DNA from 2 places in the Streptomyces sp. NPDC052023 genome. Region 2 is predicted to be linked to the other one. Evidence: riboswitches for the same ligand, from Rfam matches in the RefSeq annotation. Region 2 holds a riboswitch; the other holds the start of a gene.
What was found. Region 2 has a riboswitch for cyclic di-AMP ahead of ACIHCM_RS07540 (LysM peptidoglycan-binding domain-containing M23 family metallopeptidase). Riboswitches for the same ligand answer to the same signal wherever they lie in the genome.

Region 1: it holds a riboswitch for cyclic di-AMP, as region 2 does, so the genes downstream of both, ACIHCM_RS27415 (M23 family metallopeptidase) here and ACIHCM_RS07540 (LysM peptidoglycan-binding domain-containing M23 family metallopeptidase) in region 2, are expected to answer to the same signal.

Annotation. Positions count from the first base shown of each region.
Region 1 is NZ_JBIUBW010000016.1:115,502-122,881, reverse strand. Features, by position in the region: gene ACIHCM_RS27430 (GNAT family N-acetyltransferase) at 1-171, opposite strand, end outside; gene ACIHCM_RS27425 (HPr family phosphocarrier protein) at 350-631, shown strand; gene ACIHCM_RS27420 (GntR family transcriptional regulator) at 810-1,505, opposite strand; gene ACIHCM_RS27415 (M23 family metallopeptidase) at 1,694-2,446, opposite strand; cyclic di-AMP (ydaO/yuaA leader) riboswitch at 2,459-2,626, opposite strand; gene ACIHCM_RS27410 (M16 family metallopeptidase) at 2,828-4,216, opposite strand; gene ACIHCM_RS27405 (M16 family metallopeptidase) at 4,213-5,601, opposite strand; gene ACIHCM_RS27400 (DNA topoisomerase (ATP-hydrolyzing) subunit A) at 5,922-7,380, shown strand, end outside.
Region 2 is NZ_JBIUBW010000003.1:4,012-11,391, reverse strand. Features, by position in the region: gene ACIHCM_RS07565 (hypothetical protein) at 1-29, shown strand, start outside; gene ACIHCM_RS07560 (MBL fold metallo-hydrolase) at 73-1,266, opposite strand; gene ACIHCM_RS07555 (Glu/Leu/Phe/Val dehydrogenase dimerization domain-containing protein) at 1,411-2,589, shown strand; gene ACIHCM_RS07550 (TetR family transcriptional regulator C-terminal domain-containing protein) at 2,643-3,260, shown strand; gene ACIHCM_RS07545 (SGNH/GDSL hydrolase family protein) at 3,297-4,082, opposite strand; gene ACIHCM_RS07540 (LysM peptidoglycan-binding domain-containing M23 family metallopeptidase) at 4,315-5,289, opposite strand; cyclic di-AMP (ydaO/yuaA leader) riboswitch at 5,294-5,449, opposite strand; gene ACIHCM_RS07535 (tyrosine-protein phosphatase) at 6,010-6,807, shown strand; gene ACIHCM_RS07530 (DUF6126 family protein) at 6,811-6,930, opposite strand; gene ACIHCM_RS07525 (helix-turn-helix domain-containing protein) at 6,927-7,380, opposite strand, start outside.

The DNA of each region.
Region 1 (7,380 bases), on a different contig from region 2:
CGCGAAGAAGCGGTAGTACTTCGACTCGTCCGAGACCTGCTCGTAGAAGCTGACCAGGCGCTCGGCGTCGTCGACGGTGATGGGCCGGATGCGCGCGGTGCCGCCGTCGCGCAGCACCACGTCGGCCTCCCAGTGGGCGGGGTACTCGTGCCGGTCCGACGGGCTCTGCATGGGCCCCAGAGTACGGCTCGCGTACGACATCGGCGCGAGGCAGTCTGTGGAGGGATGCCGACCGGACCGAGGCCGCGGTCCGGCTCGCTCCCCGGACGGGACACGGGCCCGTCCGGGCATGCTTCACGATATGGGAAACTGGTCTAGACAACCCTGAACACCTGAAGGGCAGCATCACATGGCTGAGCGCCGCGTCAACGTCGGCTGGGCCGAGGGTCTCCACGCCCGCCCCGCCTCCATCTTCGTCCGAGCCGCCACGGCCGCAGGCGTCCCGGTGACGATCGCCAAGGCGGGCGGCAACCCCGTCAACGCGGCCTCCATGCTGGCCGTCCTGGGGCTGGGCGCCCAGGGTGGCGAGGAGATCGTCCTGGCTTCCGACGCCGAGGGCGCGGACGCCGCGCTCGACCGTCTGGCCAAGCTGGTCGCCGAGGGCCTCGAGGAGCTTCCCGAGACCGTCTGACCCGCTGACGGCATTCCTGAAGCCGCGTCGCCCTTTCCGGGCGGCGCGGCTTCAGCCGTATTCCGGCCCGCTCGCCCGCGTTTTCGCAACTCGGCTCGTCAATAATTCCGGGAACGCCGAAAAGGGCAGCAAAAAGGCGCCGCCGCAGGATTTCGCTTCTTTGTATACGGTGCTCGTGTTAATGCCGTAGGCCCGACATGTTTACGGCATGTTGCGAAGTCCTCACACGGTCCGCGCGATCACCTTTTCCGGGGAAGCGGAGCCGGTGCGCGCCGGTCGCACGCTCGGCGTGCAGCGCCGTGACCGCCCGCGCCCGCTCACCGTCGCCGCGCGCCACCGCGTCCACGATCGCACCGTGCTCCGTCCAGGACTCCGCGGGGCTGACAGGCGCCTCCACGGCGTACATCCAGGCGATCTTGTGTCGCAGCTGGGTCAGCATCGCGATCAGGGCGGGGCTGCCGGAGGCCTGGGCGAGCGTCTCGTGAAACCAGCCGCCCAGCGAGCGCAGATCCTCGCTGCCACCCCGCCTGGCACGGTCCTGGCCCAGTCTGACCAGGCCGCGCAGCACCTTCAGATGGGCCTCGGTGCGCCGCTGCGCGGCCCGCGCGGCACCGAGCGGTTCCAGCAGCAGGCGCATCTCCAGCAGGTCGGCGGCCTCCTGCTCCGTCGGTTCCGCCACGCACGCGCCCGCGTGCCGCCGGGTCACCACGAAGCCCTCCGCCTCCAGCGTGCGCAGGGCCTCGCGAACGGGGACGCGCGAGACTCCGTAGCGGCGGGCGAGGAGTTCCTCGGTGAGCCGGCCGCCCCGCTCGTAGACACCCGCGACGATGTCGTCCCGGATGGCCGTGCACACCGAATGCGCCGGAATACGCATGACCGACCTCCGCCTTAATCCCCGTGCAACGTCGACGACTGACGTGTGTTCCGTGACTCTATTGCAATGGGCCGGGATTTCCGATGGCGGGCCGGAATCCATGGATATCTTTTGGACATACCGGCGCACGAAACGCCGAAAGCCCCGGCTCAGGGAGCCGGGGCCGCGGGAAGCGGGGCGATGCGCCGTCAGACGCCGACGCCGTGCGAGCGGAGGTAGGCGACCGGGTCGATGTCCGTGCCGTACTCGGCCGTCGTGCGGGCCTCGAAGTGCAGGTGCGCTCCGGTGACGTTGCCGGTGGCGCCGGACAGGGCGATCTGCTGCCCCGGGGTGACCGTCTGGCCCACCGAGACCGCGATGGACGACAGGTGACCGTACTGGGTGTACGTACCGTCGTTCATCTTGATCACGACTTGATTGCCGTACGCCCCGCCCCAGCCGGCCTCGACCACGGTGCCGGAGCCGACCGCGTGCACGGGCGTGCCGCTCGCGGCGTGGAAGTCGACACCCGTGTGGCTGCCGGAGGACCACAGCGCGCCGCCGGACCGGTAGCCGGTGGAGACGTAGGAGCCGCTGATCGGCGCCACGTAGGTGTTGAGGCGCTTGCGCTCGGCCTCGCGGGCGGCGCGCTCCTTGGCCTCGCGCGCCTCCTCGGCCCGCTCCTCCGCCCGCTTCTTCGCGGCGGCCTCGGCCTTCTTCTCCGCGGCGGCCTGCTTCTGGGCGGCGGCCTGGGCGTCTATCTGCTCGGCGACCGAGTCGCCGATGGTGATGACCGGGAGCAGGCCGGTCTGCTCGGCCGCGGGCTCGGCGGCGAGCGCGGGAGCGGCCAGGGTGCCGATGACACCGGTGGTGGTGAGCGCCGCGACACCCGCCGCGCGGGCGGTGGTGCGCTTCATCCGGCTGGGACGGCGATGCTTCCCGGTGGCGCGCGTGAACGCCATGTGGTGGCTGGTCCTTTCCTTCCCTCTCGCCTACCGGGTTAGCTGACGGGTTCGGAGCAGGAAGGTCTCCTACGGACTCCCTCGCTGGGCGCGCGGGCGTCCGATTCACCCCAGGGACTTCATGGTTGGGTCCCCGGCTCCCCTGGCTCGCGCCGTACGGGGACTCGGCGATGACTGTCCGGTGCCGCGGGTGCGGCGCACTGCCTGACGGACAGCCCGGATGACGCTAAGCGGGACATCTTTCAATCCCCAAACGCAATCCGGCGTTTGTAGCGCATCCCACAGGTCAGACAGGCAACCTCCGCCCCAATCCGGACATAGAGGGGCCCTGGTGACGCATCCGTCACCAGGGCCCCTGCGCGCGCGTGCCCTCCGCGGCCTCTACTCGGCCGCCACGACGGTGACTTCACCGATGCCGAGGGCCTCGACGGGCTCCTTGATCTGCGCCGCGTCACCGACGAGGACCGTCACCAGCCGGTCTGCCGGGAAGGCGCTGACGACCGCCGCGGTGGCCTCGACGGTCCCCGTGGCGGCGAGCTGCTGGTACAGCCTCGCCTGGTAGTCGTCGGGCAGGTGCTGCTCGACCTGGTCGGCGAGGGTCCCCGCAACGGCCGCGGCGGTCTCGTACTTCAGCGGCGCCACACCGACGAGGTTCTGCACGGCGACGTCCCGCTCGGCGTCCGTGAGGCCGTCCGCGGCGAGCGTGCGCAGCACCGTCCAGAGGTCCTCCAGCGCGGGGCCGGTGTTCGGCGTGTCCACGGAGCCGCTGATGGCGAGCATGGCGGCACCGCTGCCGTCGGGAGCGGAACGCAGTACCTGGCCGAACGAGCGCACCCCGTAGGTGTAGCCCTTCTCCTCGCGCAGGACGCGGTCCAGGCGGGAGGTGAGGGTGCCGCCCAGGCAGTACGTGCCGAGCACCTGGGCCGCCCATACGCGGTCGTGCCGGTCGGGACCGACCCGGCCGATCAGCAGCTGGGTCTGGACCGCTCCGGGACGGTCCACGATCACCACGCGGCCGGTGTCGTCGGCGGTCACCGGCGGCACGGGGCGCGGCTGCGCCTGGGAGCCGCTCCAGGCGCCCAGGGTCTCGCCGAGCAGTGCGTCGAGGTCCACGCCCGTGAGGTCGCCGACGACCACGGCGGTGGCCGTGGCGGGGCGGACGTGCCGCTCGTAGAAGGCGCGTACGGCGGCGGAGTCGATCTTCGCGACCGTCTCCTCGGTGCCCTGGCGCGGCCGGGACATGCGCGAGGCCGCCGGGAACAGCTCCTTGGAGAGCTCCTTGGCGGCCCGCCGGGCCGGGTTGGCCAGCTCGTGCGGGATCTCGTCGAGGCGGTTGCGGACCAGCCGCTCGACCTCGCTGTCGGCGAACGCGGGAGCCCTGAGGGCGTCGGCCAGCAGGCCGAGGGCCTTGGGCAGGCGGGAGACCGGCACCTCCAGGCTCAGCCGGACCCCGGGGTGGTCCGCGTGCGAGTCCAGGGTGGCGCCGCAGCGCTCCAGCTCGGCCGCGAACTCCTCGGCGGAGTGCTTGTCGGTGCCCTCGGAGAAGGCCCGCGCCATGATCGTGGCGACGCCGTCCAGGCCGGCCGGCTCGGCCTCCAAAGGCGCGTCCAGCAGCACCTCCACGGCGACGACCTGCTGGCCGGGCCGGTGGCAGCGCAGCACCGTCAAGCCGTTGTCCAGCGCCCCGCGCGTGGGGGCCGGGAACGCCCAGGGGCGGGCCTCGCCCGCCTGCGGCTGGGGGTGGAAGTCCATCGTGGCGAGCTCGGTCACTTGGCCGCCTCCTCGGTGTCGTCGCCGGCGGCGGCCGGCGCGGCGTCGGTGTCGTCGTCTGCGTCGGTCTCGCCGGCTTCGGTGGCCGTGGGCTCGTAGACGAGTACCGCGCGGTTGTCGGGCCGCAGGCGTGCCTTGGCGACCTCCTGGACCTCCTCGGCCGTCACCTCCAGGACGCGCCGCACGGCGGTGAAGGCGAGCTTGGGGTCGCCGAACAGCACCGCGTACCTGCAGAGTTCGTCGGCGCGGCTGGCGACCGTGCCGAGCCGGTCCAGCCACTCGCGCTCCAACAGGGCCTGCGCGCGTTCCATTTCCTCGGCCGTCGGGCCCTCCTCGGCGAACCGGGTGAGCTCCTCGTCGATGGCCGCCTCGATGACCGGCACCTCGACGTCCCCGGACGTCTTCACGTCCAGCCACCCCAGGGAGGGCGCTCCGGCCAGCCGCAGCAGGCCGAACCCGGCCGCGACGGCGGTACGGTCCCGTCGTACCAGCCGGTTGTACAGGCGGGACGACTCGCCGCCGCCGAGGATGGTGAGCGCGACATCGGCCGCGTCGCACGCGCGTGTGCCGTCGTGCGGGAGCCGGTAGGCGCCCATCAGGGCCCGCGCCGGGACCTCCTCCTCGACGACCTCACGCAGCTCCCTGCCGATGACCTCGGGCAGCGAGCCGTCACGGGGGGTGGGCTTGCCGTCGTGGCCGGCGATGGAGCCGAAATACTTCTTGATCCATTCGAGCGTCTGCTCGGGATCGATGTCGCCGACGACCGAGAGCACCGCGTTGTTCGGCGCGTAGTACGTCCGGAAGAACTGGCGGGCGTCCTCCAGGGTCGCCGCGTCCAGGTCGGCCATCGAGCCGATCGGCGTGTGGTGGTAAGGGTGGCCCTCCGGGTAGGCGAGGGCGGCGAGCCTCTCGAAGGCGGTGCCGTAGGGGACGTTGTCGTAGCGCTGGCGGCGCTCGTTCTTGACGACGTCCCGCTGGTTCTCCATCGACTCCTCGTCGAGGGCGGTGAGCAGCGAGCCCATGCGGTCCGCCTCCAGCCAGAGGGCGAGCTCCAGCTGGTGGGTGGGCATGGTCTCGAAGTAGTTGGTGCGCTCGAAGCTGGTGGTGCCGTTCAGGGAGCCTCCCGCGCCCTGGACCAGTTCGAAGTGCCCGTTGCCCTTCACCTGGGCGGACCCCTGGAACATCAAGTGCTCGAAAAGGTGAGCCAGGCCGGTGCGCCCCTTGACCTCGTGGCGTGAGCCGACGTCGTACCACAGGCACACCGCGGCGACCGGGGTCAGGTGGTCCTCGGAGAGCACCACACGCAGGCCGTTGTCCAGGCGGTGCTCTGTCGCTGTCAGCCCGCCGGAGCCTGCCTCGGCTGTGGCCGTGTGACCCATGGGCATGTACGTCCCTTCGATCGCGGTGCGGTCGGGAAACCGCGGAAATCCTGCCAGTCCTGCCACTGTATGCAAGCGTGCCGACCTGGTGTGAAGTTCCCGGACCGCGTACGCCCAGAGCGAGAACCGGGTTGCCCCTCACGAGGGCGTAGCCTGCGGGTCAGCGCGGCGCCCGGCGGCCGACGCCGGGTCCAACGTCCGCGTTGTCAGTGGCGCGGTCCACAATGGTCCGCGGCAGATGCCGTTCACGCTTCAGCAAGAGTGAGCCGCAGGGACCTGAGCGCCCCCGTGGGCGAACGACCAGAAAACAGGAGGAGCCGGCAGCGATGGCCCGCCGCAGCACGAAGACCCCGCCGCCCGACGACTCGTACGAGGAGCGGATCCTCGACATCGACGTCGTGGACGAAATGCAGGGCTCCTTCCTCGAGTACGCGTACTCGGTCATCTACTCCCGGGCCCTGCCGGACGCGCGTGACGGTCTCAAGCCCGTCCACCGCCGCATCGTCTACCAGATGAACGAGATGGGCGTACGCCCCGACCGCGGCTACGTGAAGTGCGCCCGCGTGGTCGGCGAGGTCATGGGTAAGCTCCACCCGCACGGCGACGCGTCGATCTACGACGCCCTGGTGCGCATGGCCCAGCCCTTCTCCATGCGGGTGCCCCTGGTCGACGGCCACGGCAACTTCGGCTCCCTGGGCAACGACGACCCGCCCGCCGCCATGCGGTACACCGAGTGCCGGATGGCCGAGGCCACCAGCCTGATGACGGAGTCGATCGACGAGGACACGGTCGACTTCGCCCCGAACTACGACGGCCAGGAGCAGGAGCCGGTGGCCCTGCCCGCCGCCTTCCCGAACCTGCTGGTCAACGGCTCGTCCGGGATCGCGGTCGGCATGGCCACGAACATGCCGCCGCACAACCTGCGCGAGGTCATCGCGGCCGCCCGCCACCTGATCAAGCATCCGAACGCCGACCTCGACGCCCTGATGCGCCACGTCCCGGGCCCCGACCTGCCCACCGGCGGCCGGATCGTCGGCCTCTCCGGGATCCGGGACGCCTACGAGACGGGCCGCGGCACGTTCAAGATCCGGGCCACGGTGTCCGTGGAGGACGTGACGGCACGCCGCAAGGGCCTGATCGTCACCGAGCTGCCCTTCGCGGTCGGACCGGAGAAGGTCATCGCGAAGATCAAGGACCTGGTCGGTTCGAAGAAGCTGCAGGGCATCGCAGACGTCAAGGACCTCACGGACCGCGAGCACGGGCTGCGCCTGGTCATCGAGATCAAGAACGGCTTCGTGCCGGAGGCCGTCCTGGAGCAGCTCTACAAGCTGACGCCCATGGAGGAGTCCTTCGGCATCAACAACGTCGCCCTGGTCGACGGCCAGCCCCTCACCCTGGGCCTGAAGGAACTGCTGGAGGTCTACCTCGACCACCGCTTCGAGGTCGTGCGCCGCCGCTCGGAGTTCCGCCGCGGAAAGAAGCGCGACCGGCTGCACCTGGTCGAGGGCCTGCTCACGGCGCTGGTGGACATCGACGAGGTGATCCGCCTGATCCGCTCCAGCGAGAACTCCGCCCAGGCCAAGGAGCGCCTGATCGAGCGCTTCGGGCTGAGCGAGATCCAGACGCAGTACATCCTGGACACGCCGCTGCGCCGCCTGACCAAGTACGACCGCATCGAGCTGGACGCCGAGAAGGACCGGCTCACCGCGGAGATCGAGGAGCTGACGCGGATCCTCGAGTCTGACGCCGAGCTGCGCAAGCTGGTCTCGTCCGAACTGGCCGCGG
Region 2 (7,380 bases):
TGATCGTGTTCTTGGTCTCCGGATCGTGAGCCGCCCGTCCGTCAGGCGGGCGCCCCCGCCACCGGTCACCCGCTACCGGTCACCCGCGAAGTCGAGGTCGCCCTCGGCGGACGGTGTGGCGCCGGGGGCGGGGGTGCGCAGCCAGTGGCGGGCCACAGGTGCCGTGACCGAGCGCCACCAGGGCGCCACCGGGAGCGTGCCGCCCGGCTCGAAGGGCTCGCCGGGCCGGGGCAGCGCCACCGCCACCCCGGCCGCTCCGGCCGCGTCCTTCGTCCACTCGCCTGGCTCGGCGAAGGGGTGCGGGGCGAGATTGAAGGTCCCCCAGTGGATCGGCAGCAGCACACCCGGGCCCACGTCCCCGCCTTGCAGGTCCAGGTGCGACCTGACGCCCTCCTGGGGGGTCATGTGGATGTCCGGCCAGAACTCGCTGTAGGCGCCGATCTGGATCATCGTCGCGTCGAACGGGCCGTGGTCGGCGCCGATGTCACGGAAGCCCTCGAAGTACCCGGTGTCACCGCTGTGGAATATCCGGTGCTTCTCACCGGCCACGACCCAGGACGCCCACAGGGTGTGCTGGGTGTTGCGCAGGCCGCGGCCGCAGAAGTGGCGGGCCGGCGTGGCGGTGAGGGTGAGCCCGCCGACCTTGGCCGACTCGTGCCAGTCGAGCTCCCGCAGCCGGTCCGCGGAGACCCCCCAGTGCTCCAGGTGGGCGCCGACGCCGAGCGGCACGGCGAACAGCGTGTCCATGCCCGCCAGCGCCTTGATCGTGGGCAGGTCCAGGTGGTCGTAGTGGTCGTGCGAGATGACCACGACGTCGACCGGGCCGAGGGCCGCCAGGGGCAGCGGCGCCGGATGCAGCCGCTTGGGCCCGGCGAAGGCGAACGGGGAGCAGCGCTCGCCCCAGACGGGGTCGAAGAGCACCCGCTGTCCGTCGATCTCCGCGAGGACGCTGGAGTGGCCCAGCCAGGTCAGCCGCAGGCCGGTGGCGGGCGGCCGGGCGAGGTCGGCGGCCGTGGTGGGGTGCACCGGCACCGCACCGTGAGGCGTGCGGCGGTTGCGCGCGTCCTTGTCGAAGTAGGTCTTGGCGAACTCGAGCGTGGAACCCGAGGGCCGGATCCGCGAGGGCCCGCCGGGGTTCTGGAACACTCCGTCCTTGAAGTGCGGCGATCTGCGGATGCGCGCCATGCGCTCGCCGCTCGGCTCCACGCCGAAGGCCGCGGGCTGCAGCGCGCGGAGCCCGGAGCTCAGGGAACGGGAACCGGCCACGGTACCTCCAGGTGGAATCGGTGAGAGCTCCATTATGGTCCGCCCCACCGACACCACTCGCCGCCCGGCCCCATACTGACTCGTGATTCAGTACGTAGGCCTGCGCGCGAGCCGGGAGACACCTGCTGCCACAAGGAGCTTTCCGTGACCACCCCCCTGCTGTCGCTCACCTGGACCGACCACGTCACCGGCCGCCAGGGCTTCCTGGTCGTCGACCGCCTGGTGCGCGGCGTCGCCAGCGGCGGGCTCCGGATGCGCGCGGGCTGCACGCTGGACGAGGTCGCCGGGCTCGCCCGCGGCATGACGGTGAAGGAGGCCCTGCACTACGACCCCGAGGCCCGCTACGTCCCCCTCGGCGGCGCCAAGGGCGGCATCGACTGCGACCCCCGGGACCCGGGAGCGTACGGGTTGCTGGTGCGGTACCTGCGGGCCGTGCGGCCGTACATCGAGACGTTCTGGACCACCGGCGAGGACCTCGGTGTCACCCAGGACCTGGTGGACCGGGCCGCCGCCGAGGCAGGGCTCGTCTCGTCGATCCAGGCCGTGTATCCGCTGCTGGACGACGAGGTGGCGGCCCGCAGACGGCTCGCCGACGCCTTCGCGGTGCGGGTGGACGGGATCGGGCTGGGCGAGCTGGTCGGCGGCTGCGGGGTCGCGGAGTCCGTGCTGGCGGCCCTGGACCGGGCAGGCGTGCCGTACGCGGGCACCCGGGTCGCCGTGCAGGGCCTGGGCACCATGGGCGGCGCAACGGCACGTTTCCTCACGCGCGCGGGCCTGACCGTCGTGGCCGTCGCCGACGTCAGGGGCACGATCGCCAACCCGGCGGGGCTCGACGTCGACGCGCTGCTCGCCGCGCGGGACGCCTACGGCACGGTCGCCCGCTCGGCGCTGCGCCCCGGGGACCGCGAACTTCCCGGCGACGCCTGGCTGGCCGCCGACGCGGAGGTGCTGGTGCCGGCCGCCGTCTCCTACGCGGTCGGTGTCGCGGACCAGGAGCGCATCACCGCCCGCTGGATCGTCGAGGCCGCCAACATGCCCGTCGTCCCGGAGGCGGAGGCGCTGCTCACCGCGCGCGGGGTGGCGGTGCTGCCCGACGTGGTGGTCAACTCCGGAACGAACGCGTGGTGGTGGTGGACGTTGTTCGGCGACATCGGCGCGGACGCGGACGAGGCGTTCGCGTACACGCGGCGCTCGATGCGCGCCCTGACCGATGTGGTGCTGGCACGCGCGGAGGCCGACGGGAGCACGCCGCGTGCCGCCGCGCACGCCGTGGCCGCGGACCGGCTGCCACTGCTCGCGGAGCGCTTCGGGTCGTACCGCTGAGGGGAAGGTCACCGCCCGGCCACCGGCCGGACGTGGCCCGTTAGGGTGACGGGGTGGCGAGAGTGCGGTTGAGCGTGGCGGAGCGGCGCGAGGAGTTGTTGCGCGCCGCCGTGGAGCAGATCGAGACACGGGGCGTGGCGGCGGTGCGGATCGCCGATGTGGCCTCCGCGCTCGGTGTGAGCAACGCGCTGGTGCTGTACCACTTCTCGACGAAGGAGAGGCTGGTCGCCGCCGCGTTCGCGTACGCGGCGGAGGACGATCTCGCCCATCTGGGCAAGTTGCTCGGGCGGCGGACGACGGCACTGCGCCGGCTGCGGTCGGCGGTGCGCTGGTACGCGCCGACAGGCCCGGCCAAGGGCTGGCGGCTGTGGATCGAGGGCTGGGCGGCGGCGCTGCGCGAGCCCGCGCTGCGGGAGGTCACCCGGGACCTCGACAAGCGGTGGAAGGCGGCGATCGCCGAGGTCATCGCCGAGGGTGTGGCGGCCGGCGAGTTCCACTGCCCGGACCCCATGGGCTCGGCCCTGCGCCTGACCGCCCTGCTCGACGGGCTGGCCGTGCAGATCACGTCCTACGCGGGAGCGGTCTCCCGCGCGCGTGCCCAGGAGTGGGTGGACGAGGCGCTGGCCCGGGAGCTGGGGCTGACGGAGGTGCCGGCGGCCGGGCGGCGCTGAGCCGCCGGCGATCCGTCGCCCTGTGCACCGAACGCCTCAAGCCACCGACGCGATCCGCATCTTGATGTCGTCCGGCGACAGCATGCCCTTGGCCGTGACGTGGTCGCCGGAGGACTGACCGCGCAGCCGCCGGCCGATCCACGGCACCAGGTACTCACGCGCCCAGTACACGTCGTCCCGGCGCACGTCGAGGGTGCCCCGCGGCGGAAGCGGCGGCCAGGGCTGCTCCGGGTCGGCGGGGACGGCGAGGCGTAGGGCCTGACCGGCGCGCAGCGCCACCCGCGTGTGCCCCTCGGGAGACAGGTGCAGCCGGTCGTGGTCCCACGCTCGGCGGTCCTGGACGGACTTGAGCGACCACAGGTCGAGCACCGGGCAGCCGTACCGGTCGGCGATGGCCCGCACATGGCCGTTGTAGGTGGCGATCTTGCCGCGCAGATGCCTGAGCACGGGGACGCCCCGGGTGTCGAAACCGGTCGTCACCAGGACGGTGCCGACGGCGGCGGTCAGCGCGGCGACCGCCGTCTCGAAGCGCTCGGCCACGTCGTCGGGGTCGGTGCCCGGGCGGATGATGTCGTTGCCGCCGGCGCAGAACGACACCAGGTCCGGCCTGAGTTCGACGGCCCTCGGGATCTGTTCCGCCACGATCTGGTCGAGCAGCCTGCCGCGCACGGCGAGATTGGTGTACTGGAAGTCGCCCTCGGGACGGCGGTCCGCGAGCAGTACGGCGAACCGGTCGGCCCAGCCGACGAACGCCCCGTCGGGGCCGGGGTCGCCGACGCCCTCGGTGAAGCTGTCCCCCACCGCCACGTACGACCCGATCACTGATCTGCTGTCACTCTTCGAATCGTCTGCCACGTCGGGACATGATTCCCCTTCGAATGTGACCTACGCGACCGTAGGAAGGGGTTGACGGACGGTGAGAAAGGCCACGGCCAAAGGATTGGTCAACTGCGGAATAACGCCGTAGGCCCGCAACGACCGCAGGCACCGAACGCACCGAAGGCCGGACCCGGGGATCGGGGTCCGGCCTTCGGTGGCGTGAGCGGCGCGTGCGTCAGCCGATCGAGACGCCCTTGGAGGCGAGGTAGGCGACCGGGTCGACGTCCGAGCCGTAGTCCGGCGTGGTGCGGATCTCGAAGTGCAGGTGCGGGCCCGTGGAGTTGCCGGTCGAACCGGAGAGGCCGATCTGCTGGCCCGCGGTCACGCTCTGGCCGCTGGCGACGGAGAGCGAGGACAGGTGGGCGTACTGGGCGTAGTAGCCGTCGGCGAGCTTGATGACGACCTGGTTTCCGTACGCGCCGGCCCAGCCCGCGGAGACGACCGTGCCCGCGCCGACGGCCTTCAGCGGGGTGCCGGTCGCGGCGGCGAAGTCGACGCCCGTGTGGTAGCCGCTGGACCACATGCTGCCTGCCACGCGGTAGGCGGTACCGACGCCGGCGCCGTCCACGGGGGCGGAGAAGCCGGTGGAGGTGGCGGTCTCCGCGGCCTGGGTGGAGGCCGGGGCCTCGGACGTGTTCGCCGCGGCTTCGGACGCGTTCGAGGACTGCGACGCCTCGGTCGTGGCCGGCGATGCGGCCGGGGCGGAGGGAGCGGCGGCGGACGGCGCGGTCGGCTGCTTACCGCCGCTCGCCGCTGCCTTCGCGCCGATCGTGAGCTTCAGACCGGGGTGGATGAGCGACGGGTCCTGACCCACCGCCTCACGGTTGTCCTCGTAGAGCCGCTGCCAGCCACCGCTGACGTTCTGCTCGTCGGCGATCTTCGAGAGGTAGTCGCCGACCTTCACCGAATACGTCCGCACACCGGCCTTCTTGGCGGTGGACTGCTTTTCGGCGGACTGCTGCTGCACTGCCGTCTTTTGGACCGGGACCGACTGAACGGCCTTCTCCGCGGCGGACTGGGGGGTGGCGGCGTGGGCGCCGGCGGCCCCCATCAGCGGGAGGGCGAGTGCGGCGCCACCGGTTCCGGCGACGGCGATGGAACGGGTGAAGCGCTGGGTCTTCGGACGGCGGTGCTTACCCTTCGCGGGCATGGCGAATTCCTCTCCGGCGCCTGCGAGGTGAGCTGTCGGGTGCGGACTGGAGATGTCCGGCCGCGTCGGGACGAGGCTTTACCCCGAGCCGTTCCGGGAACCGGAACAGGCAACTACCTGTGGGTCCCCCGCTCCTGCCGAACACGGGTGGGTTTGCGCGGGCACCGGGCGGCGGCAGGATTAGGCGTCCGCCCGGATCGGTGTGGAACGTAAGCGACCGCGACGCAACGGGACAAGCAAGAGGTTCCGCCGGAACGCCGTTTTCGTGATCCGTTCACCCGAATTCCGGTCACACTCCGTGCATCGGAGAGCGTGTGATTTCCGTAAACGCCCTTAAAAGGCACGTGAATTACACATGCATGACAAACGACGCTCGGTCACGGATATGACGCTGCTCACGTGACCCTGCTCCAGGTTTCCTTATTTGAGAGAGAGTTGGAAAGAAGGGCCTAATTCGGACAGACAGCCTAGATGGGATTCTTGGAGGAAAAACAGTCACACCCGGTTCAGGATGCGGCCCCCGTCGCACCATGAAGACATCCCGCGCATTTCGCCCGATTCGCCACATTGGTACAGCGCTGTCGGGTGTACGGCTCGCGGGCGCAGTTCGTGCTCCCCTGACCGCCTCAGGACAACTCATGGCCGGGGAAATCCGTGTCGTATCGTCAAGACGTGCCCGTCGACGAGCCGCGCCGACGGGGCCGATGGGAGGGAGCCCCCGTGACGCAGCACGTGCCGTCGACCGAGCCCGAACTGGCCGGAGTGCGCAACTTCCGTGACGTGGGCGGACTGCCGACGGTGGACGGGCGCAGGGTGCGGCAGGGAGTGCTGTTCCGCAGCGGCCACCTCGCCCACGCGACCGCGCAGGACGCCACGTTCCTCGCCTCACTGGGGCTGCACACGATCTTCGACTTCCGTAACGCCGCGGACCAGAGGCTGGAGGGCCCGGACATCGAGCTGCCGGGTGTGCGCAACGTCAACCTGCCGCTGTCCGACCCGGCGGACGGCGCGGAGTTCTGGAAGATGGTCCGGGACGGCGACGTGGAGCAGCTGCGGGAGGTCCTGGCCGACGGCAGGGCCGCGGACCGGATGGTCACCTCGTACCGCATGATCGTCAAGGAGCGCACCGCCGAGCACTCCCAGGTGCTGCACGCGATCGCCGAGGACAGCGTCCCCGCGCTGATGCACTGCGCGGCGGGCAAGGACCGCGCCGGGCTGTCGATCGCCGTCACGCTGCTCGCGCTGGGTGTGGAGCGCGAGGCGATCCTCGCCGACTACCTGGAGTCCAACGCCAAGCACCGCCGCTACAAGGTGCACCGGGGCGGCAGCTCCGCCTCGGCGTACTCCCCGGAGGTCATGGAGCTGCTCAGCCCGCTCTTCGACGCGCGCGCCGAGTATCTGACGGCGGCGTTCGAGACCGTCGAGGAGACCTGGGGCGACGTCGACACCTACCTGGCGCAGGGGCTCGGCGTAGCCCCCGGGACCCGGGAACGACTGCGCGAGCGCCTGCTCGACTGACCTCTACTTGGCGCCGACCTCGAAAAGCAGATAGAGGAAGCCGGCGAAGAGGTGTCCCGCCACGAGGTAGATGACGAACCGGACCCAGATACCCCGGGGAATCTTCCCCTCGGTGTCTCTCATGGCATGTCTCCCGTGGTAGGGCCGAGGCAGAGCGCGGCCGTGGGGCTCTGCAGCAGGGTGTGGACGAAGAGGAGGTCGACCCCGCCCGGGTCCTCGGCGGCGATGCGGTGCGGGGTCAGGGAGTCGAAGTGGGCGCTGTCGCCCGGGCCGAGCCGGTGCGCGGCATCCCCGAGGCGCAGCCGCAGCCGTCCCTGGAGGACGTACAGCCACTCCTCACCGGCGTGCACCCGCACGATGTCGCCCTGCGAGCCGTAGGGCACATGCACCCGCAGGGCCTGCATGCCCCGCCCGGAGGCGCCCGCCTGCCAGTACGTCCAGCCGCCGGCGCCGCTCGGCTCCATGTCGGCGGCCCGCACGACGGCGTCCCGGTCGGCGACCGTCTCGCCGAGCAGCTCCGAGACGGTCGTACCGTAGATACGGGCGAGGGCCAGCAGCATCGGCAGCGACGGC